DNA from 2 places in the Paraburkholderia sp. USG1 genome. Region 2 is predicted to be linked to the other one. Evidence: riboswitches for the same ligand, from Rfam matches in the RefSeq annotation. Region 2 holds a riboswitch; the other holds the start of a gene.

Region 1 (14,905 bases), on a different contig from region 2:
CGCAACACTGCAATTGTGGCATGTCCGGAAGGCGGACCGTCAGGGTCGTCGTGGTGCCGGTGACCGTCATGGGACGCGGCATCGGTTGCGTGCATCCGTGTTAACATCGCTCCGCTCGCGCGTTTGCGCAGCGGGCCAGAACGCCCTCCGCACCGCGCGGGGCGCCTGTTCCGGCAGCCGGCGCCGCGCAGCATGCCCCCGGCGTTTCGCGCCGCCGCGCCCTCAACCGCCGCTTTAACCGCATCACCCATCCATAGACGATGTCCGCAGGCCTGAACCCCGCTCAAAATGAAGCGGTCCGTTATCTCGACGGTCCATGTCTCGTGCTCGCCGGCGCAGGCAGCGGCAAGACGCGCGTGATCACGCAGAAAATCGCGCACCTGATCGAGGCCAAAGGCTTCGAGCCGCGCCACATCGCCGCCGTCACGTTCACGAACAAGGCCGCGTTGGAAATGCGCGAGCGCGTGGGCAAGCTGCTGGAAGGCAAGACGCTCACCACGCCCGGCAAGGAAGGCCGCAAAGTGCCCGTCAACCAGCTGACGGTCTGTACCTTCCACTCGCTCGGCGTGCAGATTCTGCGGCAGGAAGCGGAGCACGTCGGCCTGAAGCCGCAATTCTCGATCATGGATTCCGACGACTGCTTCGGCATGATCCAGGAGCAGGTCGGCTCGACGGACAAGGGCTTCATCCGCAAGATCCAGTCGATCATCTCGCTGTGGAAGAACGGCATGATCATGCCCGAGCAGGCGATTGCGATTGCGGCGAACGAGGACGAGCATCAGGCCGCGATCGTCTACCGCAATTACGTGGCGACGCTGCACGCCTATCAGGCGGTGGATTTCGACGATCTGATCCGTCTGCCCGCCGAACTCTTCGAGAAGAACGAGCAGGTGCGCGACCGCTGGCAGAACAAGCTGCGCTATCTGCTGATCGACGAGTATCAGGACACCAACGCCTGCCAGTACGAACTGGTGAAGCTGCTGGCCGGCAAGCGCGCGGCGTTCACGGCGGTGGGCGACGACGATCAGGCCATTTACGGCTGGCGCGGCGCGACGCTCGAAAACCTCGGGCAGCTCAGCAAGGACTTTCCGAAGCTGCATCTGATCAAGCTGGAGCAGAACTACCGCTCGACGGTGCGCATTCTGACCGCCGCGAATAACGTGATCGCGAACAATCCGAAGCTGTTCGAAAAGAAGCTCTGGTCCGAACACGGCATGGGCGACACGATCACCGTTACGCCCTGTAACGACGAAGAACACGAGGCCGAGTCCGTGGTGTTCCGTCTGTCGGCGCACAAGTTCGAGCGGCGCGCCAATTTTCGCGACTACGCGATCCTCTATCGCGGCAATTTCCAGGCGCGCATCTTCGAACAGGTGCTGCGGCGTGAGCGGATTCCGTACGTGCTGTCCGGTGGCCAATCGTTCTTCGACAAGGCCGAGATCAAGGACATCTGCGCCTATCTGCGCCTGATCGCCAACGCGAACGACGACCCCGCGTTCATCCGCGCGATCACCACGCCGCGCCGCGGCGTCGGCAATACGACGCTCGAGGCGCTCGGTTCGTTCGCGGGACAGGCCAAGGTGTCGCTGTTCGAGGCGGTTTACATGGGCGGCATCGAGGCGCGTCTGTCGCCGCGGCAGATCGAACCCATGCGCGTGTTCTGCGACTTCATGCAGCGCCTCACCGATCGCGCCGAGAAAGACGCCGCCGGCACGCTGCTCGACGAACTGATGGACGCCATCCACTACGAAGCCTACCTGTACGACGCGTTCGACGAACGTCAGGCGCAGTCCAAGTGGCAAAACGTGCTGGAGTTCATGGAGTGGTTGAAGCGCAAAGGCACCAAGGCTGAGCCGACGGGCGCCGCGGCCGACGAAGCCACCGGCTACGACACTGCCGACGGTCTCGGCGACACCGGCAAAAGTCTGCTGGGTCTGATCCAGACCGTCGCGCTGATGTCGATGCTCGAAGGCCGCGAGGAAGATCCCGACGCGGTGCGGCTCTCGACGGTGCACGCGTCGAAGGGGCTCGAGTATCCGCACGTGTTTCTGGTTGGCGTCGAAGAAGGCATCATGCCGCATCGCGGCGGTCCCGACGACGAGCCGATCGACGACGCGCGCATCGAAGAAGAGCGCCGCCTGATGTATGTGGCGATCACGCGTGCGCAGCGCAGTTTGCATCTGAACTGGTGCAAGAAGCGCAAGCGCGCGCGCGAAACGGTGGTGTGCGAGCCGTCGCGCTTCATTCCCGAAATGCTGCTCGACGACGCTCCGCCGCCGACGCCCGAAGAAGCGCCGATGTCGCCGAAAGACCGGCTTGCGAGTTTGAAGGCGCTGTTGCAGAAGCCGTGAGCGAGTGCTGAGGCCGCTGAGCTGCTCCGGCGAAACGTATGGGTTCGACGGCGTGAGCGGTGAAGCCGCTGATCTGGCTCCCGCGCCCACCTGCAGCCGATAAGAAAAAATCCCTGCACCGCGTTTCCACGGGCAGGGATTTTTTTGCGACGTGGCGCAGGCCACGCCTCGTCTTACTTCACCGCGCTGACCATGTAGTCGACGGCAGCCTTTACGTCCGCGTCCGAGGCATTCGAGCCGCCCTTCGGGGGCATCGCGCCCTTGCCATGCAGCGCGTAGTTATAGACCGTGTCGATGGGGTCTTTCAGACGCGGCGCCCAGGCGTCCTTGTCGCCGAACTTCGGTGCGTTCAGCACGCCGGCAGCGTGACAGGCCTGGCAGACTTGCTGATACAGCGCCTTGCCGGCTTGCGAGGCATCCGCGCTTTGCGTGCCGCCGGCTGCCGGTGCTGCCGCTTGCGGCACGCTGGCCATCGCGGCCATTGCCGCGGCGGCCTGGGCCGCGCCCGCGTCCGACCCGCCGGCCGGTGCGGCTGCTGCTGCGCCGGATGCCGCTGCGGCACCCGCAGCCGGCTCAGCCGGTTCAGGGAAGCTCGCGCCGGAATTGTTCGCCATGTAGGCGACCGCGCGAGCGATTTCGAAGTCGCTGTAATCGTCTGGGCTGGTGCCGCCGCGCGGCGGCATTGCCCCCTTGCCGGTGAGCGCCGTGTGCAGCAGCGTGTCGAAGCCTTGCGCGATACGCGGCGCCCAGTCGGCGGTATTGGTGAATTTCGGCGCGCCTGCTGCACCCGACGCGTGACACGCGGAGCAAACGGCCTTGTAGACTTCTTCGCCGGTCTTGTAGATGCGCGGCGCATTGGCGTCGCGAATGTCGACCTGGGCGAACGGCTTGATGCGGGCGGTGACCTCGGCTTCGGAGAGAGAGTCGGTGCCGGCGCCGGTGCGCGTCGAGTTATCGACGTAGACGGCCAGCAGCACGATGATGACGATCGGAACAGCAAACCCGGCGATGATCGCGGCGATGAGCTGTGCTGGGGTTTTGATCGGGGCTCCGTGTGGTGCTTCGCTCATGCTTGTCTCGTCTCCGTGGGTATGTGAGCGGTACAGCGTGACGGCAATTTCTTGTTCTTTAATCAGCCACGGACGATTATAGACGCAAGATTTCGACGGCGGCGAGGGGCGCGGCGGGGTGTTCAGCAGGCGTTTACCCGCATCGCGAGGAGCGGCCGGAAGGCGCTGGGTGCTGCCATTCAGGCCGTCCGGTGGACGGTACGGCCGAAACCGGGTATCCTTTCGGTCTGTCGCTTTGCGTCGCATCCGTTCTGGTTGCCGCGCTTTCGTGGTGAAGCGCCCGTAGCTCAATGGATAGAGTACTGCCCTCCGAAGGCAGGGGTTGCTGGTTCGATCCCAGCCGGGCGCACCAATAGCCGTAAGGCTTTCAGCGGCTTCACCTGTTCCAGCTCCCCCCGAATTGCGGCTAACTGCGGTCCTGCTTTCGCCATCATCGGCTGGACCCACTGGCTGGTGGTGGGCGCCTTTAATGCCTTATCTGGCACGCCTTCAGCCGGTTTTTTCGATCCCAGCCGGGCATAAAAAAGAGTCGACCTTAATCTAAGGCTTGCGCTGTGTGCGCCGAATCCCTTTATTTTCCCAGCCTTGTGATGTCCACCCAAGCGCCGTACTCCATCCCAGAGCCCGCAGACATGCCCCCCGCCGTCACTCCACGACCCCCCAGCCCAACAGAACTATCCAAAAACATCTGTAAATTTCCGTCCATCAATTCAGAATCAGACGTGTAAACGTTTATCTGCAGAAATTTCCAATTGCCCTAGTCTGTCCCCTTAATTAGCATGCGTGCACCATGCAAATCTCACGACGCGTGGAATTCCCGGGGCGGTATTTCAGCAATCGCTTCCCCACTTAATAAAAGGGCTTTCGCGAAACCATTCGCACGCCAGTGTTTTATTTGCAGGTCATGTACAAAACAATCCGATTGATTTTAACTGCATCTATCATGATGCTGTCCAACCTCGCGCACGCGCAATCAGTGCAGCCTCTCTCGAGCGCAAGCCAGTTTGCCGGCCCATACCTGGGCTTCAAGGTAGGTGTGAATAGTTCCAATGCTTCCGGTGTCATCAGCAAAGCATCGCACACTACGGTTTTCCCAGGTTTCACGGCCGGATATAATTTCGACATCGACCGGTTCATAGTGGGCGCCGAGGCCTTTGCCGATTTGCATCACGGCTCGACAACCTATAAGGACGGCGGAATCGATGCAAAATTCGGCATGCCGTTCAATCAGATATTGCCTTATGTCCGCATTGGATTCACCGGCGACGATCCAGACACGCGTTTCCATTGGGGCCTGGGCATCGAATATAAATTTGCCAGACACATAAGCGCCATAGGCGAATGGACAACCGACACCAGCAATCACGACGGCACCAAAAGAACAAATAACAGTTTCACAATCGGTCTGCAGTATCACTTCAATTGATCTGCCTGATTAGCGGCTACGCGGGGAGTTACCAAGGCCCCCGCCACCCCGCCGCTCTTTTCCCCCTACCAAGGTTGTTGAAAGCGTCCCCTGCCGTTAGAATCGCCCGGTCACTGGGGAGTAGCCTTCCTTCATCCTTTGAAGGAGAACGCGTCAACATACTTGGCCTCGTAGGTCATGGCGCGTTCGACCGTGTCGGTTTGGCGAGACCATTGACGCACTGCCTCGTTCTGGTCGGACGGGCGGCGGTGCGTCATTGGTTTGTCATCTACGTCCGACCGCGGAGTTGCCTCGTGATACATCGTTGTGCCCTGCCAGTTTCTCCCGCTCGCCGTCTGCCGCGCCGCCGCCCCTCCGTGCTTGCGGGGAGCCGCCTATGACCGGCCTCCTGCTCGAACTCGCTGTCATGCTGGTCGTCATTCTGGTGGCGGCCGAACTCTTCACCAACGCGCTCGAACACCTGGGCGAACGCCTCAAAATTTCGGAGGGCGTGACAGGTTCGCTATTCGCAGCGGTCGGCACCGCTTTGCCCGAGACCCTCGTGCCGCTGCTGGCGATCGCCAGCGGTACGACCGATAGCGCGGTCAACCAGGAGATCGGCGTCGGCGCAATTCTCGGCGCGCCGCTGATGCTCTCCACGCTCTCCACCTTCCTCATGACACTCGCGATCCTCGGTTCGCGCGGCGCGAGCGGCTGGGTCGCGCCGGAACGCAGGGGCTTTACGCGCGACCTCAACTACTTTCTGTGCGCGTTCGTGCTGGCCGCTGCGGCAATGTACGTGCCGCACGAGCAGATGCTCGTGCGCGCCCTCTTCAGCGCAGCGCTGGTCGGCGTGTACATCACGTATGTGGTGATGACCTTCCGCGCATCAAACGAGTTGGTCGAGGCCGGTCACGGCACCGAAGCACCGGGCAAGATGCTGATCTCGCGTCTCGGCGTGCCGACCAACCTCGTGACCATCGTGGCGCAACTAGCGCTCGCCGTCGCGCTGCTGGTGTGGGGTGCGGAGGGCTTCATCCACGGTGTGCGCGGCGTGTCGCAGGCGCTCGGTATCTCGCCGCTGCTGCTCTCGCTGCTGATCATACCGATCGCCACTGAGCTGCCGGAGAAGGTCAACAGCATTCTGTGGATTCGCCGGGGCAAAGACACGCTGGCGTTCGGCAACATCACCGGCGCGATGGTGTTCCAGGGCACCTTGCTGCCCGCGATCGGCATTCTGCTGACGCCGTGGATGCCGCGCATCGAGGTAGTGACCGGCATCGTGATCACGCTCGCCGCCGCAGCATGGTTGCGGATCAATGTGCGCGAACGCGGTGTGCCGGTGTGGGCGTTGCTGGTTTGCGGCGTGCTGTATGCGACCTATCTGGTCATTACGCTGACTCGCTAGACGCGCCGCTCAACGAGCCACCTGACCGCAAGTGGAACAATCGCGGAAGGTTGCGCACCGGCAGGCCTTCTGCGCTTCACGCTCACTTGACCGTTGCGTCCTGCGCTGCCGACGTTGTCGCGTTGGCCGGTTTGAACACCGTCTTCCAGTCGTCCTTCATGTCGACGACGAGCCAGCCTTTTGCAGCGGCCTCGTCCAGAGCTTTGTCGAGCTTGCCGCTCTTCGACGCGCGGTCATACTGATATTCGCGTTCCGCGTCCGTATGATGCACGAGCGCGGCAAGGCGCGGGCCGTCGCCCGCCGAGGTCCATTCGAGCATCGGCGCGTCGCCGTCCGCGTTGCCGAACGCGATCACCGGACGCCTGCCGATCACGCGGTCGATGGCAAGCGGTTTGGCCGCGCCATCGACCACCCGCAAAGAGCCGGCGTCGCCGCCTGCCGCCACATTCCTGAGATTGCCCTTGAGGATCGAGCGGAACGGTTCCTGGCGCTTCCACTCCGGATGCCGCCCGGCCACTGTCTTCACGCGTTGCAGCGCGAACACCAGTTGTACCGGCGCGGGTTGCTCCGGCCACAGTGTGCCGTCGTTGTCGAACACGGCGATGCGGTCGGCGCGCGGAATGAAGTCCCTGGATTCGGGCGTCGTCACGAGCGTGACGAAATCGACGATCGAGCGTTTGGTCACGGTGTCGTTCCACGATGCCAGGGTCACGGCCGTCGATGCGCCTGCCTGCGACACGCCTCCGTCCTGGTGTGGCGTAACGGAGCAGGCGGACAGAAGTACGACAGTGAAGGCAATGCAATACCGGTGCAACGTGCGAATCATGAAAGCCTCATCGAAAGCGGTGGATCGAACCTCGAACGAGCGCCAGTCTAATGGGCGCAAGGCGCTTATTGCAGTCTTTGCAGAATTTTTTCCGGACGGCGGAGGAACCCGTGCCGCCAGCACAAATACCAATTGAATATTTCAGGAGGCCGGACGGCGCCTGGTTGGACGCGGCACCTCGGCCGCGTTACAAATTTATCTCTATAAAGCCATGAAACATTGCTAGTATTCCCAACGATGCCAGCGTGGTGAATAGTCCACTTTCCGCATGCTTCGTTTGATGCGGCGTTTCTCGTTTTCAAGGAGCGCTCATGCAAGCCCCGTATCCCGCCGCGCCACCTTTCCCGATTGCTCAAGTGACATGGCACGCCTCTTCCGCGTGGTCTGGCGTCCATCCGTGAGTGGTCGCTCAGCCGCACGAACAAGCGCGCCAAATGAATTGAATATAAATCGGACACACGAACGCGACCATCACTTTGAAACAAATTCGCATCAGGTAAAGGCAGGCGCTCGCCGATAAGAACACTCAGGACGAGACTGGAGCGATAACCACTACACTCCAACGGCGATAGCGAAGTCGAACGTCGCTGTCAATAACGCGAGCGAGGCAAAGTGTTTTTATTCGGACACCGACGCATCTGGTCAAATCCTTGATGGCAGCGGGCGCTACACTGTGAGCTTCCCTAAAGATCGGCTATCTCCTGGCAAGGGCCTTCGGTCGCTAACGGTATATAACGCACATCACTTTTTCACTCAGCCCACAGAACCGCCATGCGCTGGGTAAGAAGATCAAAGACCCGCAGTTCAATGCAGATGGCTTGCTCGCGCCCTACGTGAAAAACACGAGGTTCAGTGAAGACAAAAGTTTGCCAATTGGTTGCAGGCGCCGGGTAGTGAAAAGTTCTCCCTGCACTTACGCGCCCACGGTCTCAGGCAGGCAATGCTCGACGACAACTGGGCACTGCCGCCAATTGTGCGAGAAACCTGACGCGCGCGCACTTGCACGCGTGCGGCTTTGCGACGCAGACGGTCCGTATGCGGTTCGGCCGGAGTGAGAATGCCGAACTCCTATTTGATAAGGACGATTATGAGTCAACCTAACGGTTTCTTCCCGACGAGGCGGCTTGTCGCCCGACTGTGCAAGGGTGCGCTTCTGGCCGCTGCCGGCGTGAGTCTCTCCCAAACAGTGTGGGCGACTGAAGGCGGCATTGGCCGGCCGATCACCGGCATGCAGGTGACACCCTATGGCGGCATCGTGCCGCCCACCAACGACTGGATTGTGACCGCCGCCACGATCTATTATGAGGGCTCGCTCGGCGCGAGCAAGTCGATTCCGATCGCCGGTCAGGTCACTGCCGGCGTCGACGCAACGGCCGAATACACCATCCTCGCGGCGATCAAGACGTGGGGCATTACTGTGGGTGGCTGGAACTTCGCGTCCTCGTTTGGCGTGCCGGTCCAGTACACGGACATTTCGTCATTTCATGGCCGTTTGCCGAACGACCACGGCACGCAGTTCGCCGACTTCTTCTTCACGCCGGTTATTGCCGGCTATCACCTGACCAAGACCGACCATATCGCGTTGAGTGTGCAGATCTATGCGCCGACCGGCGCGTACAACCCTAACCGGCTCGCCAATGCCGGGCAGAACACGTGGACCTTCACACCCACAATCGCTTACACGAAATTGCTGCCGAAAGAGAACATCGAGTTGTCGTTGAACTATGGCCTCGAGTTCTACACGCCCAATAACGACACCCATTATCACAACGCGCCGGTCAGCGTGCTTGATCTGCTTGCGCTCAAGCGCTTCAGCAACGGCTGGGGTGTCGGCGTGGTGGGCGGCTACATCCAGCAGATCGGCAATGACAGCGGCGGCATCGCAGATGCCGTCGGCGGCAGTCAGGGCCATTCCGTTGGTCTCGGGCCGATGGTCACGTGGTCGGGCAAGATCCAGAAGACACCCGTGTCGGCCTCTCTGCGCTGGGTCAATGAATTCAACACCAGCAATCGGCCGAAGGGCAATGCGGTGCAACTGTCGGTCAATGCGACTTTTCAGTAACGCGGCGCCTTGGGAGCAGCACGCTGCGGACTTACGGCAGCCGGCTCAGGCCGGCTGCGAACCAGATAGGGCGGCTCGACTCGCCCCGATCAGTGCGCCGTCTCGCGCTCGCATATCGCGTACACGCTGGAGCACAAGTCGGGATAGACGCGTCCCAACTCGAAACAGCCGTCGAGATACGCTCTGGATATGATGCCCGCCTCCAACGCCGCATCGATCTGGAAGTTGGCAAGGCCCTTGAAAAAGACGCCGCCTTCAGTGACCGGTCGCAGCTTCGCCGCACGCAGGTCGGCCCGTAGCGTATCGATCGAATAGGTCACCCGGTGACCGTGCGCCGCTTCCGCCAGCGTCACGGCTGCGTGATGGTCGATCAACCCCATGTTGACCGCGATCTGCCGGGATCCGGCCCGCGCGTTCGGCGCAGCCACGAACAGCCTGCCGCCTTCGGACAACCAGCTGCCAATCCGGCTCAGGACTTCGACCGGATGATCGAGGTGCTCGAGCGTATGGATGAGGAAAATATTGTCGTAGCGCCGCGCCGGTTCGAAGGTCTCGAACGTCGAGTGATGGAACTTGACGGCGCCCCTCGTTTTATCCGACGCAACGGCGATACAGTCCGCCGAGGCTTCGACCACTTCCACGGAATCGAAGCGCTGCGTCAGAAGGCGCGTGAAGTTGCCTTCGAAGCATCCCAGTTCGAGCGCGTCATCGCCCGCGAGGAATGGCTCGAATGTGCGAAGCATGTACTCATGCATCAGGTAGTCGAAGTCGTAAGCGTACCGATGTTCGGGATGATCTTTTGCTTCTGCGTTGTAGTCTCTGCTCATATCGTCAATCCTGTCCGCGTTGATAGAACCGCTGCTCCACAGGTACGTAAAACTCATCGAGCGACTGCGGCACCCGGGCGTTGAAGCCGAGCACCTGGCGCATCCATGCATTGCAGCGGCCGAGATTGCCGTAGCCGAACAGGCGTGCGTAATCGAGCTGCGGCTTGAAGAACGGGCTGGTGAACGTCAGCGTCAGCGCACGACGCGGCGCGTTGGTGGTATTGCGTCCGGTTGCATGCCACATGCGCGAATCGAACAGCAGAATCGAGCCACGCTCTCCGGTCGCACGCGAGGCGTGAGCGTAGAAATGCTCGTCGGTGGGCTGCTCCAGCATGTTCTGCGAGTGCGGAAGAATATGCGTTGCGCCGTTCTCCAGCGTGAAATCATCGAGCATCACCAACGCGTTCACCATAAAGCGCCGCGTGTCGGAGCCGAAGCGGATATCGCGATGCACGTTCTGCACGTACGCGCGCGAGTCGCGCTCGTTGATGACGCCACCGTACGAATTCAGAACGAAGTTGCCTTCAAAGTACCCCTTGAAAATCGGCTCCAGCGCCGAGAGCTGCGCCAGCAATTCGACGTAACACGGGTCATCCATCAGCAGATGGTGCAAGGTGCCGGCGCTGTTTTCCAGCACGCCGTTGCGGTGCCGGATTTCGTCGCGCAACGCGAGCGAAGGACCCAGCGCCTCGACCACCGAATCGAGCAATTCGCTGCGAATCAGCCGGGGAAGCACCGTCCAGCCTGCCGTTGCAAGCGCAGTGTGGTGTTGAGCATCAATCGTGTTCATGAGTGGGGCGAAGCAACGGCAAAAGTGAAGGGCTCAGCGTCGATCATCAGCCAGGATGGCCATCGGAACGACGTCGAGATAGCGGCCGCCTTTGAAGGCGGCCTGGCGCAACAGACCTTCGGCGCGAAAGCCCACCTTCTCGTAAAGGGCGATGGCGCGCGCATTGGACGCGAGCACGGTCAACGAAATACGGTTGAGGTTGAGGTCGCCGAATGCGTGGTCGAGCGTCTGGCGCGTCGCGGCCTCGCCGATGCCGCGGCCGCGTGCCGTCTGCGTGCCGATCTGGATCGAGAACTCCGCGCAGCGGTGCACCCAGTCGATGTCCAGCAGGTATGTCACGCCCACTAATTCCTGGGTGGAGGCGAGGCATACGGCGAGCCGAACATTGGCGGCGCGGGAGCCGAGGTAACTATCGAACCATCTGTTGTCGATCTCGGCGCCCACATACCGGAAGGCGCCGCCCAGCAGGCTGACTAGCGCCTTGTCGGAGCGCCACGCATTGATAGTCGGCAGGTCGCCGCGTTCGATCTCGCGCAGGAATATCGTGTTGTCGCTCATGCGAGCCGGTCCAGTAAGTGTTGCACCATCGGCGCGAGATCGTCGCGCGTAAGCCGCTGATCGCATGGCAGGCAAAGGGTCGAGGCCGGGAGATTGCGCTCGAAGTCCGGCGCGCCTTCAGCGTCCGCCACGTCCGGCCAGTAAGTGGGCGTATAGATGCGCTGCGCGCGAAGCGTTTCCCGCGCGCCAGTGGGTGCGTCGAAAAACGGGTAGCAGAGCGGCACCGCATGTTCGTCGTGGCGAAACGTAAAGCGGTTGTAGCGCTGCAACTTCTCATGCAGGAAAGCGAAATTTTCGATGCGGCGCGCCCGCACATCTGCATAGTCGATACTGGCGAGCAGCCGCTCGGTCAGTCTCGACATCTGCAACGGCTCCTGGTACTTCAGACCTTCTTCGGCGGCGGCGTAGCCGGCGTAGCCGGCTTCCGCATCTTTTGCGAGCCGGGTCAGCAGGTGTCCGCAGCGCAGCAATGAAGCATCGTCGATTGCTTCCGGCATATCGATCGGCTGCCGGGTGACGAGATAGCCGCCGTCCGGCACGCCGAGAAACTTCCGCGGCGAGTACAGCGTGGCGAGACAGTCGGCGGGCTGCGCGAAGAACGCTTGCGCGTTGTCGATCAACACGCGTTCGCGAGGAAAGCGGCTGAGCACGTCGTCGACCTGGCGGGCGCACAGGTCGAAATAGTTGACGTAGAGGAGCCACTCATCGTCGCCGATATCGGCGGACTGCACACGCAAGTCGGCATCGAGCCGATAGCGTTTGACCGGCGTGCCGGTCATGCGCAAAGGCTCGATCATCGCGTCGCAAATGTACCAGGGCATCCAGACGGCAGCCGGCCGCTTCGCCCGAAGCAGTGCGAGGAACGCCGCGCGCGACGACTGGAAACGCAGCGCGTCGCCGTGAAGAGGCGCTTCGACTCGCGGCAGTTCGAGTTCGAAATAGCCGCCGATTGCGCGCGGCTCGCGCGCAATCATGCTGTCACCTCGACGCACAGCATATCTCTCACGCTGTTTTTGCTATTGAACATCAGGACGTCGAGAATGGATAAGGCGGGATGAAAGGCGCCGTCGTCGAACTGCGCATAGGGACACAGGTTCGGCTCGATGAAGGCAAGCTCCACGCCGCGCGCCGAAAACGCCGCGCTATCGTAAAGCGCGCGGCCGCCCGGAAGGTTCACATAGGTGCTCGCCTGCTCTTTTGCGCAGATGTCGAGGACCCGCTCCGTGCCTTTGAGATGCGCGTTGCCATATATCGTCGACGACGGGACGAATTCGGTGTCGATCTCGAGGTACTTGCAGATTTCCATGACGGTGTGCGAAGCGAGCAGCGAAACTGGCGCGAGAGGCTCCGCCAGAATCCGTGCGATCAATGCGCTGACCTGCGGGTAGTGAGGCGCTTTGGCATAGGCGTGCCGAATCGATTCAAGCAGTTTGCGCAGCCACCGCTCGCGCGGTTCGACCAGCACTTCGTTAATCTTCAACGAAGGACTCGCACCGCTGAGCGGCACGGTGAGATAACGCACCTGGTCGCCCTGCAGCATGCGGTTACGGTTGATCCAGCCGTTCTTGATGAAGTTCACGTCGTCGTAAAAGACGAACTTGTCGGCTGCCGCAGCCAGCTGAAAATACCCGATGTACGGGAGCAGGTAGGGCTGCATGATCGCGAGCTTCATGACGTTCAGGTATCCGCGATAATCCCGATGATGCGATCGAGCATGTCGTCTGTCAGCGCCGGGAAGATCGGCAGACACAGCACCTGTTGCGCGGCGGCACGCGCGACTGGCAAGTTGTCCTGGCGCGCGGAAGGCAGGCCGCGATAGATCGGAAAGTCCGAGATCAGCGGATAGAAATAGCGGCGCGCGTAGATGTTGCGGTCGCGGAACTTCTGATACAGCGCATCCCGGCTGATCGGATACTCCGGTCCGACGAGAATCGGAAAGTACGAGTGGTTCGCGACTTTCTGGCCTTCTTTGGGCAGGCAGCGGATACCGCGCACATCGCGCAGCCGTTCGCGATAGATCGCGTCGACGCGCGCGCGCTTTGCCAGCGCTTCATCAATGTGCTGCAGTTGCAGCAGCCCGAACGCGGCGTTGATTTCGCTCATCTTGCCGTTGATGCCGGATGCCACCACGGTCACTTCGTCGACGAAACCGAAGTTCTTCAGATGGTCAATGCGCTGTTTGGTCCTGGCGTCCTGGCAGATGATCGCGCCACCTTCGAACGTGTTGAAAACCTTGGTCGCGTGGAAGCTCAGCACCGCGAGGTCGCCGTGTTCGAGCACACTGCCGGTTTCGGTCTGCACGCCGAAAGCATGGGCCGCGTCGTAAATCACCTTCAGATTGTAGTTGTCGGCGATTTTCTGGATCGCTTCGACGTCGCACGGCTTGCCGTAGCAATGCACCGGCATGATCGCGGTGGTCTGCGGCGTGATCGCGGCCTCGATTTTGGCGGGGTCGAGATTGAGCGTGTGCGGATCGATATCGGCGAATACCGGCTTGATGCCGTTCCACACCAGCGAGTGCGCGGTTGCAACGAACGAATAGGGTGTGGTGATCACCTCGCCGGTCACGCGCAGCGCCTGCAGCGCGGTGAGCAATGCCAGTGTGCCGTTGGTGAACAGCGCGAGATGCTTGACGCCGAGGTACTTGCACAAGGCCGCTTCGAACTGCTGGTGAAACGGGCCGGCATTGGTCAGGATCTTGCTGTCCCAGATCTGTTGAAGATAGGGGATGAATTCTTCGAGCGGCGCGAGATGCGGCTGGGTAACGTAAATGCGGTCGTCGATCTGCGGCTCGATGGCCCCAAGCGGTAAGGCAGCGTTCACTTGTTTTCCCCTGTTTCGGATGGCGCGGTGTCGCCTGTGGCGGCAATGGCTTCTTCTGCCGTTACTTCGAACGGGATCGCCGGTTGGCCATCGCACCAGCGTTGCCACATGATTCGCAAGGCGCGCGACAACCCTGCGGCGACCACTTCGGGCCGGAATGCCGCCGAGGCCATGCAGCGTTCGCGCAGACCGATGCGCAGCGCGGCGAGCGCGGGAATATCGGAGGACAGCGCAACGCCCTTAGCGACGAAATCCGCCTTGTCCGTAGCGAGAAACTGCTCCAGCCCGACGTGCGACATCCAGGTGGTGCCGGCGCGGCTCGGTAGCGTGTTGCCGCAGATGGTCAGAGTCGGCACGCCCATCCACAAGGAATTCAGCACGGTGGTCGAACCCGTGTATGGGAACGTGTCGAGACAGATGTCGACGTGAAAATGCTGCTGCAGATAGACCGGGATGCTCGAGCGGCGACGGAACATCAGCCGCTCGCGTCCGATACCGACGCTGCCGAACCAGTCGATCAGGAGCTGTTCGTCATCGTCGTTGGCGATTGCGCCGAGCAGCATGCGCGACGAAGGCTGCGCGTGCAGTAATTCCGCCCACAGCGCGATCACGTCGCGGCGCAATTTGTTCATCCGGTTGAAACTGCCGAAGGTTACATAGCCGTTGTGCATGGCCGGCAGAATGTTGACCGGCGGCGCGCTCTTTTCGGGCAGGAACGGAGCGTTCGCCGGCAAATGGACGATCTTCTCCGAGAACATACGTTCGGCATCGCCGAACGGTACGCC
Region 2 (14,905 bases):
GCAAGCAGGAATGCCAGCTGTTCCGCCGAATAGTCGTATTCGACGATCACCGGCGCCGAGAAATTGCGCAGCAGCGAAGGCAACGGCTCTTGCGCCACGTTGACGAACGTGAAGGTCTGTTCGGTCTGCGTGAATTCGAGCACGCGCGTGGTCGCCTTGCCGGCCTGCGCTTCGCCTTCCAGTTGCAGCGGCAGGTCGCGACCGTCCTTGCCGATCAAGCCGATCGCAAACGGAATCAGCAGCGGACCCTTTTGCGTTTCGCGCGCGGCCGGTGCGGCTTCGCCATAGCCTTGCGTGAGCGTCACGCTGTAGCGTTGCTGCGCGGCGTCGTACTGCGTGCGCACGGACACCCGCGGCGTGCCGGCCTGGCTATACCAGCGCTCGAATTGCGCAAGATCGCGGCCGTTCGCGTCGGCGAGCGCATGACGGAAATCGTCGCAGGTCACGGCCTGGCCGTCGTGGCGCTTGAAGTACAGGTCCATGCCCTTGCGGAAGCCGTCGCGGCCGAACAGCGTCTGATACATCCGCACGACTTCCGAGCCTTTCTCGTAGACGGTCATCGTGTAGAAGTTGTTGATCTCGACGTAGCTTTCCGGGCGCACAGGATGCGCCATCGGACCCGCGTCTTCGGCGAACTGCATCTGGCGCAGCACGCGCACGTCCTCGATGCGCTTGGTGGCGCGCGCGGCTTCGTCGGTCGCGCCGCCGGCCATGTCGGCCGAGAACTCCTGATCGCGGAATACCGTCAGGCCTTCTTTCAGGCTCAACTGGAACCAGTCGCGGCACGTCACGCGATTGCCGGTCCAGTTGTGGAAATACTCGTGGCCGACCACGGCCTCGATGTTCGCGAAGTCGGTGTCGGTTGCCGTTTCGGGATTCGCCAGCACGTACTTCGTGTTGAAGATGTTGAGCCCCTTGTTCTCCATCGCGCCCATGTTGAAGTCGCTTACGGCGACGATCATGAAGCGGTCCAGATCGAGTTCGAGCCCGAAGCGTTCCTCGTCCCAGCGGATCGAATGAATCAGCGAGTCCATTGCGTGACGGGTCTTGTCCAGGTCGTGCGGCTCGACCCACACCTGCAGCAGCTTTTCCTTGCCCGAGCCGCTCTTTACGCGTTCTTCCAGCGCGACCAGCTTGCCGGCGACCAGCGCGAACAGGTAGCTCGGCTTGCGGAACGGATCCTCCCAGCGCGCGAAGTGGCGGCCGTCAGGCAAATCGCCTTCTTCGAGCAGGTTGCCGTTCGACAGCAGCACCGGATAATCCGCCTTGCTGGCGCGCAGCGTGACCGTGAAGGTCGCCATCACGTCCGGGCGGTCGAGGAAGTAAGTGATGCGGCGAAAGCCCTCGGCCTCGCACTGCGTGAAGAAGTTGCCGCCCGACACGTAGAGACCCGACAGCGTGGTGTTCGCAGCCGGATTACAGATGCTCGTGAGCGTCAGTTCGAACTGATCCGGCACGTTGTCGAGCAGCAGGCCGTGGTCGTGCGCGTGAGCATTGGCGAACGGCTGGCCGTCGACCTCGGCGCCCACGAACTCCAACTGTTCGCCCATCAGTTCCAGATGCGCGGCACGCGCGGCTTCCGGATTGCGGCGCACGCGCATCGTGTTGCGGACAACCGTGCGTTCAGGAACCAGATCGAACTCCAGCGCGACGGTGTCGATCAGAAAGGCGGGCGGCGCGTAGTCGGCGCGGCGAATCACATTGGGCGTTGCGGTATCGGCCATGGCGTTCTGTAGTGTTGGAACTCGAGTCGGCGCGCGCGCTTCTGACGCACGAGCCGGGCATGTCGAACCATTGTACAAAGCCTCGGCGAATCGTGCGGGGCGAACTTTTTACCGAATTTGCCAGTCAGCGTATTATCGGGCGCCCGCCTGGTACAAAAGCCTGCACGCCGGCCGGGCCGGTCATGACGGACAATACAGAGACATTGAGAGGCTTCACGAGGTAGACCATGAAAATCGATCGATGGACCCGCCGCGCCACGCTGCTGCTAGCCGGGCTGGCGGTGCTGCTTTCCGGCTGTACGACCTACGTCACCACGCAGGTCACGGCCTTCTCAGACTGGAGCGGTAGCGACGCCACCCGCACCTATGCGTTCACGCGGGCGGCGGACCAGCAGAGCAATCTCGAGCTCAGCACCTACGAGCGTTTTGTCGCGAACGAACTCGCCACGCATTCTTTCCGCCAGGTCGACAACGCGCAGGCACGCTATCTGGTCGGACTCTCGTACGGAATCCGTTCGGACATGGTGACGGTCTCGGAGCCGGTGTATTACAACCCGTGGCCGGCGCCATATTGGGGCTGGGGCCGGCCGTTCGATCCGTGGGGGCCGTGGGGTGGCTTCCCCGCCACGTACGTGAACCAGAGCTATCCGATCTTCACGCATCTGTTGGGCATACGGATCACCGAGCGGGCAACCGGCAAGGAGGTCTACAACGTGACGGCGCGCAATTCGGGCGGCGAATCGTCGCTGGTCCGGGCCATGCCGTATCTGGCGCGTAGCGCGCTGGCTGATTTCCCGCTCGGTAACGGCGTGGTCCACACCGTGAAGATTCCGGTCGACAAGAACGGCGGGGCATCGAACGAAATAGCCGCTACCGGCGCCGCGCCTGCCGCTGCGCCGGCACCGGCCTCCGGTGCGAAAGTCGTTCAGTAGGTCACGCGCGACTGGCGGCGCGCTCTAACGCGCTCGCCGGCAGCAAAGAAGACGAGCGGCCCGGCAATCATTCTTGCCGGGCCGCCTGTTTTGCTGATACCGGATCGAGCCCGAAGAAGCACCACGGCGCCCGAATCAATCGCCGCGCGAGCGGACCCGCAAGCGAGCCGCGCCGCGCACGGCGGCCAGATGCTGACCACGCGCTGCCTGAGTGCTGAGTGACTCAGCGGACCCGGCCGCTAATTCCTTGCCGTGGCGCCTTGCGCTACCCGCCCGATCTGCTGGCCGACATTCGCCTAAACGCCCACACCGAACAGCGCCATCGTCCCGAGAATGACAAACATCACCGCCGCGATGCCATGCACGAGCTTGGTCGGCAGTCGATGAGCGAAACGGTCGCCGAGCAGGATCGCAGGCACATTGGCGATCATCATGCCGAGCGTGGTGCCCGCCACCACGCCGAAGAAATCGTGGAAACGCGCGGCGAGGGCCACCGTGGCGATCTGCGTCTTGTCGCCCATTTCCGCGAGAAAGAACGTCACCACGGTCGCGCCGAATACGCCGAAGTGCGTGCGGCTGGTATTGGCCTCTTCGTCGTCGAGTTTGTCTGGAACGAGAATCCACAGCCCCATGCCGATGAACGATGCCGCCAATGCCCAACGCATGATGGTCGGCGTGAGCAGCGAGCCGAGCCACGCGCCGAGCGCGCCCGCGCAGGCGTGATTCACGAGCGTGGCGGCGAGCACGCCCAGAATGATCGGCAGCGGCTTGCGGTAGCGGGCCGCGAGGACGAGCGAAAGCAATTGCGTCTTGTCGCCGATCTCGGCGAGCGCGACCGCTCCGGTCGAAATGAGAAAAGCGTGATCCACGGTGTGTTGATTCCCCGGGCCGAGATATGAACGAGCGACGACCCACGACACCGCCGGGCCCTGTTGCGGCGGTGTGTGGATCATCGGTCTCGCCAGGCCAGAGGCTGCGGCTGCCATGGCCGTACAGGCCAAGTCTGTTGACAGGCGCCCCCGCGAACCACACGTGCGACGCACCCGATGACAGCGGTGCGGACGTGCCGCGAGGCGGCTACTCCCCAATGAGGGACGGAGTATAACAGGCGTGGCCGCGCCTGATAATGGATTGCGTCAGCCGCACGCGCCGTTGCATTGCCCGGACTGTGGATTTGACGCGGGCTATGCGCCGGCCATTTGGAAACCAGGGCGAAGACGGAGCCGAAACTAGCCAATCTGAAACACTTTTTAAGAAAGTTAAATGAAAGTATGGGCGGATGACGACGAAATGCTTGTATGTCCGTATCGACTGCAAGCCCCGCCGCCAGTGGTTTTGCGTTTGTGCGTGTAGCGGGAAATCGCGTCGGAGGTGCGAGTGACGGCTTTTTCGCCGAACGTCGCATGAGAGATACGGATACAGATGGATACGTCTTTTGTGGCTGATTTATCCCAGAATATTCAGTATGATTCCCGGCGACCACAGGGAGCCCGAGGCAATTCTCCAGACAAACTGGCGAGGGTGCCTAAATAATCGGGGCCAAGTGCCGTTAATTGGCTGAACCCTATATAAGATAAGAAGATTGGATCGACCCCGGCTGGAGATTGCCGGTCCGCGCGGCGCGTACACGCTGTGACGGTGCCGTATTCCGTCAGGCGCTTCAGCCTCCTCGCTTCTACGCGCGAACACCGATATGCCCGATCTGCACTGGACCATTCCGGTCGCTCGCTGGTCTAGCTGGCCTGCTGCCGCATCTGCCGCCTCCGATATTGGCTTCATCGAGCCGATCGTGCGGCGTCGTCTGAGCACTCTGTCGCGAGTGGCGCTCAAGGTTGCGCACGATTGTGTCGCCGCGGACGCGGCGCGGGTCGTGTTCGCTTCGCGCCACGGGGAACTGCGGCGCACCACGGATATCTTGCGTGCCATCAGCGCGGGCGAGCCGGTGTCGCCGACCGCCTTCAGCCTGTCCGTGCTCAATGCGATGACCGGCGTGTTCGGCATTGCGCGCGGCGACCGGTCGGCGGCGAGCGCGATTTCCGCCGGCGCCGAAACGCTCGGCTACGCGCTGCTGGAAGCGCACGCGCAATATGCCACGCAGCAGGATTCGCCGTTGCTGCTGGTCTACGCCGACGAACCGGCCGACGCCGCGTACGGCACGATCGAAGACGAAGTGCCGGGTGGCGCGATCGCGATCCTGCTCGATAGCGAAACGGCGACGGCCGAACTGGTGTGCATGGTCTGCCGCGCGGGTGCGCGGGAGCCCGCGTCGGCGCATGAAGCCAGCGCGAACCAGCCCGCCGGCGGGCACCGCGCCGGCTTGCCCAGCTTCTTCGCGACCCAGAGCCAGGCGCTGCAGCACTGCCTGGAGACCGGGCTGCCCGCCGCCTGGCAAGGTGCCGACGCCAGTTGGCATTGGAGTTGGCATGACCGCGCGGCTTGATTATTGCTGGCGATTCTGCGCGACCGGCATGGCCTTCGTGGTTTTCGGCGTGTGCGGCATGCTGTTTTCGGTGGTGGTGTTTCCGCTTGCGTGGGTGTGGCCGCACCGCGCATCGCGACAGTTCGCGGTGACGAGCGTGATCCACTGGTTTTTCCGCGCGCTGGTCGCGGTGTTGCAGCGCGTCGGCGTGATGGAACTCGAAGTGTCGGGCATGCGCGCATTGCGCGCGGACGGCCCGGCGATCGTGGTTGCCAACCACCCGACCTATCTCGACGTGATGGTGCTGCTGTCGCTCACGCCGCATGCCTGTTGCGTGGTGAAAAACGCGCACTGGAGCAACCCGTGTTTCTGGGGCATCGTGCGCTCGGCGGAATACGTCAGCAATGCCGACCCGGCGGAGCTCGTCGAGGCCGGCGCGAAGCAACTGGCGGCGGGCTATACGATGATCATTTTTCCGGAAGGCTCGCGCAGCCCCGCGCCGAACCGGCTGCATGCTTTTTCGCGCGGTTTCGCGCACATGGCGCTGAAAGCCGGCGCACCGATCGTCCCGGTGCTGATGGATTGCGATCCGCCCGCCTTCACCAAGCAGATGCGCTGGTACGACGTGCCGGCGCGCGCGTTCAGAATCCGCGTGAACGTGCTCGAACCGCTCGGCGTCGACCAGCTCGCGGCCCATGACACTCCACCGGCTCTTGCGGCGCGCAGCGTGACGAGCGCCGTCGAAGCACACATTACTCAGCACCTGTTCGATTATGGATTCTTTAAAACTGGAAATTAAACAGCTTCTGATCGAAGCGCTCGATCTGGAAGACCTGAGCCCGGCCGATATCGACGACGATGCACCGTTGTTCGACACCGACGGCATCGGTCTCGATTCGATCGACGCGCTCGAAATCGGCATCGTGCTGCGCAAACAATACCAACTGACCCTTGCGGCGAACGACGAGCGCACGCGCGAACACTTCCGCTCGATCAACACGCTCGCGGCGCTGGTGGCGAGCCAGCGCGAAGCGGTGCACGCTGTGAACGAAACAACCAGAAAAGGGGAATAAATCGTGTCCGAGGCAGAGATTCTGGAGCGCATCCGCGCCATCTTCAAAGAGAACTTCGCGATCGAGCCCGAGCGTGTCACGCCCGAAGCGCATCTGTTCGAAGACCTCGATCTCGACAGCATCGACGCCGTCGACCTCGCGATCAAACTGCAGGAAATGACCGGACGCCGCATCAAGCCGGAAGAGTTCAAGTCGGTGCGCACTGTCGGCGACGTGATCGGGGCGGTCGAATCCCTGCTGGCGGCACAAGGCTGATGTGCGCCGCACGCTCGCGAACGCAAGCGGCGCCGCAGCAGGCCGCCGATGCCTCGCCCGGCACCGGGCGTCGCCTGGGCAAAACCGTCGTGCAGGTGCTGCTGAAGCTCGCGTACCCCGCGCTGATCCTGTGCGCGTGGCGCTGGGACACGCCGCGCTATGTGGGCTGCATGCTGTTCGCGATCCTGTGGCTGCAGCGCTGGGCCGGCAGCGGCCCGGTCGCGACCTCGCTGCGGCGGCTCTCCACGATCGACTGGACCGTGGCTGGCTTGCTGAGCTGTGCGTCGGCGGCCATCGTGCTCACCAATAGCGAACTGCTGTTGCGTCTTTATCCGTCGCTCGTCAATCTGGGTTTGCTGATCGCATTCGGCGCGACGCTCGTGCGCGGGCCGTCCATGATCGAAAAATTCGCACGCCTCGGCAATCCCGACCTGGCGCCGGGCGCGGTGCGCCATACGCGGCGCGTGACCCAGGTGTGGTGTGGATTCTTCGCGCTGAACGGCGTGTTTTCCGCTTATACGGCGCTGTACTGGAGCCGTGCGAGCTGGTCGCTCTATAACGGAGCGATCGCCTATGGGCTGATCGGCGTGCTGCTGGCGGCCGAGGTCGTCTGGCGTTACCTGGTCGTGCTGCCGCGCGCCGCGCGTTCGGAGGCGGCCTAATGATCGCGTTGCATGATCTGTTGTCGGCGGTTCATGAGAGCGCCGCGCTGCGGGCGCCCGTTTGCCGGGATGGCGCCATGGTGCTCGATCGCGCGGCGTTTCGCGCGCGCGTCGCCGCTTTGATCGCGCTCGTGCAGACGCAGGCCGCGCAACGCTACGCACTCTGTATCGACGATCCGTTCGATTTCGCCTGCGCGCTCTTCGCGTTGCTCGCGTGCGGCAAGGAGCCGGTGATTCCGGCCAATGCGACGCCGGGCTATCTGGCCGATCTCGCGGATGCTTACGAAGCGGTGTTGACCGATGCGGATTTGCCGCCGTTCGAGCTTGCTGCTGGAGCCAACGTCAGCGTCAACGCCGAAGCTGAAGTCAACGCAGTAACCCATGCCGATACCGGCTTCAACACGCGCGTCGACGTCAACGCAGCAGCGGCAGGCAACGCCGGAGCCGACGCCGGCACCAGAAACGCCGAGGCGGCCCCGGCGCACACGTCGAGCGCCGCTTATACGATCGACCCCAACGCCCCGCTCACGCTTTACACATCCGGCAGCAGCGGCCGCCCCAAGCCGATCCGCAAGACACTCGCGCAATTCAACGCCGAAGTGCACACGCTGGAAAAACAGTGGGGCGCGCTGGTCGGCGACGCGACCGTGCTCGCGAGCGTGCCGCATCACCACATCTACGGTTTGCTGTTTCGCGTGTTGTGGCCGCTTGCCGCCGGCCGTGCCTTCGACCGTGCGGTCAGCATCGAGCCGTTGCATCTGCAAGCGCAGATCGAACATTGCGGCGCGGCGGTGATCGTTTCGACGCCCGCGCAACTGTCGCGCTGGCCCGCGTTGCCCGGCTTTGCCGACCTGACGCCGGCGCCGCTCGCGTTCTTTTCGTCGGGCGGCCCGTTGGCGCCTGAAGCCGCGCAGGAATACGCCGCCGCCTATGGCGCGGCGCCGCTCGAAATTTACGGCAGCACGGAAACCGGCGGCATTGCGTGGCGGCGCCAGGATCAGACCGACGCCTGGCAACCGGTGAGCGGAATCGACGTGCGCCGCGACGAAGACGGCGCGCTCAACGTCCGCTCGCCACACCTCGATCACACGGGCTGGCATCGCACCGACGACAAGATCGCTTTCGACGCCGACGGCCGTTTCCGCCTGCAAGGCCGGCTCGACCGCGTGCTCAAGCTCGACGGCAAACGCGTGTCGTTGCCGGAACTGGAAGCGCGCCTCGCGCTGCATCCGTATGTCGCGCAAGCGGCGATCGTGCCGCTGGCCGGCGCCTCGCGCGAGCGCGTCGGCGCCGTCGTGGCGCTGACCGAAGCGGGCGGCGCAGCATTGCGCGACGAAGGCCGCGTGGCGCTCGCGAAAATATTGCGCCGGCATCTCGCCGAATATTTCGACGTCGTGGTGCTGCCGCGCCATTGGCGTTTTCGCGTCACGCTGCCGTTCGACGCGCGCGGCAAACTGCCGGTGGCCACCGTGGCGGCCGCCTTCGAACCGCGCAGCGAAGGTGTCGAAGTGCTGGCCGAAGCGCGCAGCGGCGATACGCTGCATTACGAGTTGCGCGTGCCGCCCGCGCTCGTGCATTTCGCCGGCCATTTTCCCGGCCTGCCGATTCTGCCCGGCGTCGTTCAGATCGACTGGGCGATGCGCCTCGCCGCCGACCACTTGCCGGCCGTGCGCGCGCTGGCGTCGATCGATCGTTTGAAGTTCATGGCGCCGGTGCCGCCGGGCGCCGTGCTCAAGCTCACGCTCGCTCACGACGCGGCTCGCCGGCGCGTGCAGTTCGCGTACCGTGTGAACGGCCGTGATTGCGCGTCCGGCGTGATCGTCTACGGGGCGCCGGCGTGAAGACCTTCTCCCCATGCATCGTCATTCCGATCTACAACCATAAGGACGCGATCGGCGCGACCATTGCTCATCTCGCGGTTCACGGCCTGCCGTTTTTTATCGTCGACGACGGCAGCGACGAGGCCACCCAGCAGGTGCTCGCCGCGCTCGCGCAGCAGTACGTGGGGCAGCTCACGCTGCTGCGCCTGCCGCTCAACGGCGGCAAAGGCGCGGCGGTGATGGCGGGGCTGCGCGCCGCGCGCAAGGCGGGCTACACGCACGCCTTGCAGATCGACGCCGACGGCCAGCACGACGCCACCGACGTACCGCGTTTCATCGAAGCCGCGCGCGCCGAACCGGGCGCGGTGATTCTCGGCCGCCCGGTCTACGACGAGAGCGTGCCGAAAGCGCGTCTCTACGGCCGCTATCTGACGCATGTGTGGGTATGGATCGAAACGCTTTCGTTGACGATCCGCGATTCGATGTGCGGCTTTCGCCTCTATCCGCTGGCGCTGGCCTGCAGTCTGATCGACAGCGTGCGACTGCCCACCCGCATGGACTTCGACATCGAGATCCTCGTGCGTCTGTACTGGCGGCGCGCCGCGTTCCGCTCGATTCCGACACGCGTCACCTATGCGACCGACGGCGTCTCGCATTTCGACGTGCTGTGGGACAACGTGCGCATCAGCCGCAGTCATACGCGGCTCGTGTTCGGCATGCTGTGGCGTCTGCCCATGCTGCTCGCGCATAAGGTGATGCCGCGCCGCACCGAGTCCGCAGAGGGATACAGCGAACGGAACGAACAGGACTGGTGGCGTATCGCCGAACGCGGCAGCCACCTGGGCATGTCGCTGCTCGCGCTCAGTTGCAAGCTGTTCGGCCGGCGCTTCGCCGCGCTCTGGCTGCATCCGATCGTCGCGTATTTTCTGCTGACCGGCCGCGCCGCGCGCGAGGCCTCCGGCAACTATTTCAGACATCTCGGCGAAGCCGCGCCGCAAGGCGGTACGCCGCGTCCGGGCTGGCTGTCCGCGTACCGCCATATGCTGGCGTTCGCGCAATCGGGCTTCGACAAGCTCGCGGCCTGGTCGGGCCGCGTCAACAATGCCGACGTCAAGTTCGAAGATCCTTCGGCATTCGAAGCATTGGTAGCGAGCGGCAAGGGCGCGCTCGTGATCGGCGCGCATCTCGGCAATCTGGAGATGACCCGCGCGCTCGCCGCTCAGGGCGCTTACGCGAAGGTCACGGCCGTCGTCTATACAGACCACGCGCGCCGCTTCAATAGCGTGCTGGCTTCGGCCAATAGCGAGTTCGCGCGGCATCTGCTGGAAGTGCGCGACTTCGGACCCGAGACCGCGATGATGATGCAGGAGCGCGTCGACGCCGGCGAGTTGCTGGTGATCGTCGGCGACCGCGTGCCCGCACACGAAGCAGGCCGCACGACTGAAGCACGATTTCTCGGCTCCACCGCGCCGTTCGCGCAAGGCCCGTATGTGCTCGCGCATGCATTGGGCTGCCCGGTCTATCTGTTCTTCTGCCTGAAAGAGCGCGACGGCTACCGTCTTTATTTCGAACCGTTCGCGGAGCGCATCGAACTGCCGCGCCGCGAACGCGCGCAGCATCTCGCCGCGTGGGCGCAACGTTATGCCGTGCGTCTCGAACACTATTGCCGCAAGGCACCTTATCAATGGTTCAACTTCTTCGATTTCTGGGCCAGCCCCAAGCGAGGCGCGAATGGCCGAACATGATCTGATCGATGTGCCGGATGCGGGCGCAAATGTGAACACGACAGCAGTCGTAATAGGCGGGCGCAAGCTCACGATCGAAGAGGTCGTCGCGATTGCGCAGCACCGCGCGCCGGTCGCCTTGAGCGCCGATCCGGCGTGGCGCGCGCGCATCCAGCGCGGCGCGGATTTTCTGCGCCGGCATCTGGCCGCGGGCGCGACCGTGTACGGCGTCAACACCGGTTACGGCGACGCCTGCGTGGTCGACGTGCCGATGGAACTGGTCGAAGCATTGCCGCTGCAACTCACGCGCTATCACGGCTGCGGCATGGGCCAGTATCTCGACGAGGCGCAGACGCTCGCGGTGATCGCCGCGCGGCTCAACTCGCTCGCATACGGTTTTTCCGGCGTGCGTCCGGTGTTGCTCGAACGTCTGGCCGATCTGGTCAATCATCGCGTGTTGCCGTGCGTTCCGTCGGAAGGCTCGGTCGGTGCGAGCGGCGATCTCACGCCGCTTTCGTATGTGGCCGCCGCGCTCGCGGGTGAGCGCGACGTGATGTTCAAAGGGCGCCTGCGCGATGTGCGTGAAGTGTGGACCGAACTCGGTCAAACGCCGCTTACGCTCGCGCCGAAAGAAGGGCTCGCGCTGATGAACGGCACCGCCGTGATGACGGGTCTCGCCTGTCTCGCGTTTGCGCGCGCCGATCATCTCACGCGGCTCACCGCGCGCCTGACGGCGCTGTGCACGGTCGCGCTCGACGGCCGTGCCGCACATTTCGACGCGATGCTGTTCGAAGTGAAGCCGCACGCCGGTCAGGCCGAAGCGGCGGCATGGATCCGTGACGACCTGGCCGGGCGCGACGACACGCCGGGCCACCGTCTGCAGGACCGATATTCGATTCGCTGCTCGCCGCATGTGATCGGCGTGGCGCGCGACGCGCTTTCGTGGGTGCGCCGCGACGTCGAGAACGAACTGAACAGCGCGAACGACAACCCGCTGATCGATCCGGACAACGAACGCGTGCTGCACGGCGGCAACTTCTACGGCGGTCATATCGCTTTCGCGATGGACTCGCTGAAGGTCGCGATCGCCAATCTCGCCGATCTGATGGACCGGCAACTGGCGCTCCTCGTCGACGTCAATTTCAATAACGGCTTGCCGCGCAATCTGTCGGGCGCCACGTCCGCGCGCGCCGCGATCAATCACGGTTTCAAGGCGGTGCAGATTTCGTCGTCCGCATGGACCGCCGAAGCATTGAAGAACACCATGCCCGCCAGTGTTTTCTCGCGCTCCACCGAGGCGCACAACCAGGACAAGGTCAGCATGGGCACGATCGCCGCGCGCGACTGCCTGCGCGTGCTGGAACTGACCGAACAGGTGGCGGCAGCGCATACGCTCGCAACCGTGCAAGCTGCCCGTCTGCGATTGAAGATCGATAGTGGAACGCCGGTTCCCGCGCCGCTGCGAACGTTCATGGAGAGCGTGGGCGCGCAGTCGCCATTCGTCGACGAAGACCGCGCGCTCGAACACGAACTGCGCGCACTGACCGCCCGCATTGCCGCGTGCGATCTACTGCAAGACTATCGCGGAGGACCGGACGCATGACAGGTTCCCGCAAAGTGCTGAGCGCGAGCGCGACGGTGGAAGTGCCGTTCCACGACGTCGACGCGATGAACGTGTGCTGGCATGGGCACTATCTGAAGTACTTCGAGATTGGCCGCGCGGCGCTGCTGCGCGCTTTCGACTACGACTATCGCGAGATGCAGGCTTCCGGCTACTTGTGGCCGATCGTGGAAGCGCATCTGAAATACGTGCGGCCGGCTACCTACGGTCAGCAGATCGAAGTACGCACGCAACTGATCGAACACGAAAACCGCCTGAAAATAGGCTATGAAATCGTCGATTGCGCGTCCGGCACGCGCCTGACCAAGGGCTATACGATCCAGGTCGCGGTCGATGCCGCCACCCAGGAGTTGCAGTTCGTCTCGCCGCCGGTCGTGTTCGACAAGCTGGAGCGCGTATGGGGACGGTGAATTTGCGCGCGGTGATCGTGAGCACATTGAGCGCGCTGAGTGTGGCGAGTGTGCTCGCCGCGGCAGTCGTATGGACGCAGGCTGCGTCGGCGGTGTCGACGAAAGAAGCCGCGCCCGGCAACCCCGCACTCGTCTCGCAGATCGCCGCGCATCTCGCGCAGGCGCGGGGCGTGCGCGCGCAATTCACGCAGACGCAAACGCTGGCTGCGATGAAGCAGCCGCTCGTCAGTACCGGCTCGCTGTTGTTCTTCCGCGAGCGCGGCGTGATCTGGCAGATCGACAAGCCATACAAAGCCACCTACGTAATCACCGACGCAGGCGTGGTTGAAGTCGATGCGAACGGCCAGCGCGTCGCGGCTCACAGCGCACAGGGCACGCGCGGCGTCGCACAAGTCTCGAAGATGATGCGTGCGATGCTCGGCGGCGATCTGTCGGCGCTGTACTCGCAATTCGACGTGGAAGCCCAGGGTAACGCCGCGCAATGGCGCATGCAGCTCACGCCGAATCAGCCGCAGATCGCGCAGTCGATCAAAGGTCTGGCGATGAGCGGCGGCGACTATCTGCAGAGCCTGCGCATCACGTTGGCAAATGGCGACGTCACCCAACTCGACTTCACGAAGAGCGCGGCCGTGACCGAACTCAGTGCGACTGAGCGCGGCCTGCTCGGGGCGCCGTAATGGAGATGCTGCAACAGCGGTCGCCGAAACAGGTATGGGGCGTGCGCGCCGCGTGGCTGCTGCTCGCGCTCGTGGCGGCACTGTATTGCGGCTGGCGTTTCGCCGGACCGTCGCCGCTGCAAACTAATCTGCTCGCGCTATTACCCGCGACCGAGGCCGACCCCGTCGCCGAACAGGCCGTGGATACGCTGGCGAGCGCGCTTGGCGACCGCACGGTTTTTCTGGTCACGAGCAACGACGACGCGCACGCGAAGGCGGCCGCGAAACAGCTGGGTGCGTCGCTGCAAAAGAGCGGCGCGTTCGGTTCGGTGACGGCGGAATTGCCGCCGTTCGATCTCTCGCAAATCGCGGCGCTGTACATGCCGTACCGCTTCGGCCTGCTGGCGCCGGCGGACCGCACGGCATTGGCCAGTGGCGCGGCGGGCAGCACGTTGCACGACACGCTCGCGCAGCGCCTCTACAGCCCACTGCGCGGCGGACTCACCACGCCGCTCGCCGACGATCCGTTCGGCTGGCTCGAACACTGGCTCGGCGGCCTGCCGCTTGCCACCTCGAATCTCGAACTCGAAGACAACATGCTGGTTTCGCATCACGGCGCCGCCACCAGCGTGCTGATCGTCGCGACGCTGCCGGGTTCGGCGTACGAAACGAAAACGCAGCACGCCGTCCTGGCGGCGCTCGCTCAGGGCGAAAGCGCCTTGAAGCAGTCGTTCCCCGACGTTTCGGTGGCGCGAACAGGTGCCGTGTTTTACGCGGAAGCGGCGCGCAGCGCGTCGGAACATGAAGTGCATCTGATCGGCATTGCATCGCTGTGCGGTATCGCGCTGCTGATGATGTGGGTGTTCCGCTCGCCGCGTCTGCTATTGCTCGGCTTCGTATCGACCGCGCTCGGCATAGTTTGCGCGCTCGCGGTGACGATGCTGATTTTCGGCAAGCTGCATCTGTTGACGCTCGTGTTCGGCGCAAGCCTGATCGGCGAAGCGGTCGACTATTCGATTCAGTACTTCGTGGTGTATCTCGGCGCGCAGCGTGACTGGGACGCACGGCGCGGCGCGCGCGCCGTGCGTCCCGCGCTGAGCGTGGCGCTCGCGACGAGTCTGCTCGGCTACGCAATCCTCACGTGGGTGCCGTTTCCCGCGCTCAAGCAGATTGCCTGCTTCGCGATTGCAGGGATCACGACGGCGTTCGCGTCCGTGTTGTGGCTGCTGCCCGCGTTGCTCACGCGCGCGCCTAAACGCAGCCCGCAGCGCGTGTTTGCAGGCGCGGCGCGCGTGCTGGCGGTGTGGCATCGCACGATCGGCGGCAAGCGGGCGTGGTTCGTCGCGGCGTTGCTGTTGTTGCTGGCGATTCCCGGCTGGCTGCGTCTGACCAGCGACGACGATATCCATCTGCTGATCCAGCGCGATCCTGCGCTCGTCGCGCAGGAAGACAAGGTGCGCGCGGCGGTCGGCGTGGATAACAGCGCGCAGTTTTTCGTCGTGCGCGGCGAGACGCCCGAACTCGTGCTGCAACGCGCCGAAGCGTTGGGCACGAAGCTGGATGCATTGAACGGGACCGCGAACAAGGTCGGCAGTTATCAGTCGGTTGC

Evidence for each region. A riboswitch is a leader RNA that binds a small molecule or an ion and turns the genes downstream of it on or off. The one in region 2 is predicted to bind manganese.
Region 1: another riboswitch for manganese. It lies ahead of NE850_RS15755 (sodium:calcium antiporter); the one in region 2 lies ahead of NE850_RS26220 (TMEM165/GDT1 family protein).

What each region holds. Positions count from the first base shown of each region.
Region 1 is NZ_JAMWXW010000010.1:151,426-166,330, reverse strand. It holds gene NE850_RS15775 (UvrD-helicase domain-containing protein) at 261-2,351, shown strand; gene NE850_RS15770 (cytochrome c5 family protein) at 2,525-3,421, opposite strand; tRNA gene NE850_RS15765 (tRNA-Arg) at 3,698-3,773, shown strand; gene NE850_RS15760 (outer membrane protein) at 4,365-4,847, shown strand; yybP-ykoY riboswitch at 4,951-5,131, shown strand; gene NE850_RS15755 (sodium:calcium antiporter) at 5,224-6,234, shown strand; gene NE850_RS15750 (hypothetical protein) at 6,317-7,060, opposite strand; gene NE850_RS15745 (hypothetical protein) at 7,059-7,196, shown strand; gene NE850_RS39480 (DUF1214 domain-containing protein) at 7,629-7,844, shown strand; gene NE850_RS15740 (transporter) at 8,148-9,122, shown strand; gene NE850_RS15735 (trans-aconitate 2-methyltransferase) at 9,212-9,949, opposite strand; gene NE850_RS15730 (phytanoyl-CoA dioxygenase family protein) at 9,954-10,739, opposite strand; gene NE850_RS15725 (GNAT family N-acetyltransferase) at 10,773-11,297, opposite strand; gene NE850_RS15720 (hypothetical protein) at 11,294-12,271, opposite strand; gene NE850_RS15715 (WbqC family protein) at 12,268-12,969, opposite strand; gene vioA (dTDP-4-amino-4,6-dideoxy-D-glucose aminotransferase VioA) at 12,975-14,120, opposite strand; gene NE850_RS15705 (tetratricopeptide repeat protein) at 14,117-14,905, opposite strand, start outside.
Region 2 is NZ_JAMWXW010000022.1:51,650-66,554, forward strand. It holds gene pepN (aminopeptidase N) at 1-1,724, opposite strand, end outside; gene NE850_RS26215 (DUF4136 domain-containing protein) at 1,952-2,656, shown strand; gene NE850_RS26220 (TMEM165/GDT1 family protein) at 2,953-3,525, opposite strand; yybP-ykoY riboswitch at 3,535-3,754, opposite strand; gene NE850_RS26225 (beta-ketoacyl synthase chain length factor) at 4,350-5,096, shown strand; gene NE850_RS26230 (1-acyl-sn-glycerol-3-phosphate acyltransferase) at 5,080-5,874, shown strand; gene NE850_RS26235 (phosphopantetheine-binding protein) at 5,849-6,148, shown strand; gene NE850_RS26240 (acyl carrier protein) at 6,152-6,403, shown strand; gene NE850_RS26245 (hypothetical protein) at 6,403-7,065, shown strand; gene NE850_RS26250 (AMP-binding protein) at 7,065-8,906, shown strand; gene NE850_RS26255 (glycosyltransferase) at 8,903-10,630, shown strand; gene hutH (histidine ammonia-lyase) at 10,617-12,212, shown strand; gene NE850_RS26265 (thioesterase family protein) at 12,209-12,640, shown strand; gene NE850_RS26270 (outer membrane lipoprotein carrier protein LolA) at 12,628-13,317, shown strand; gene NE850_RS26275 (MMPL family transporter) at 13,317-14,905, shown strand, end outside.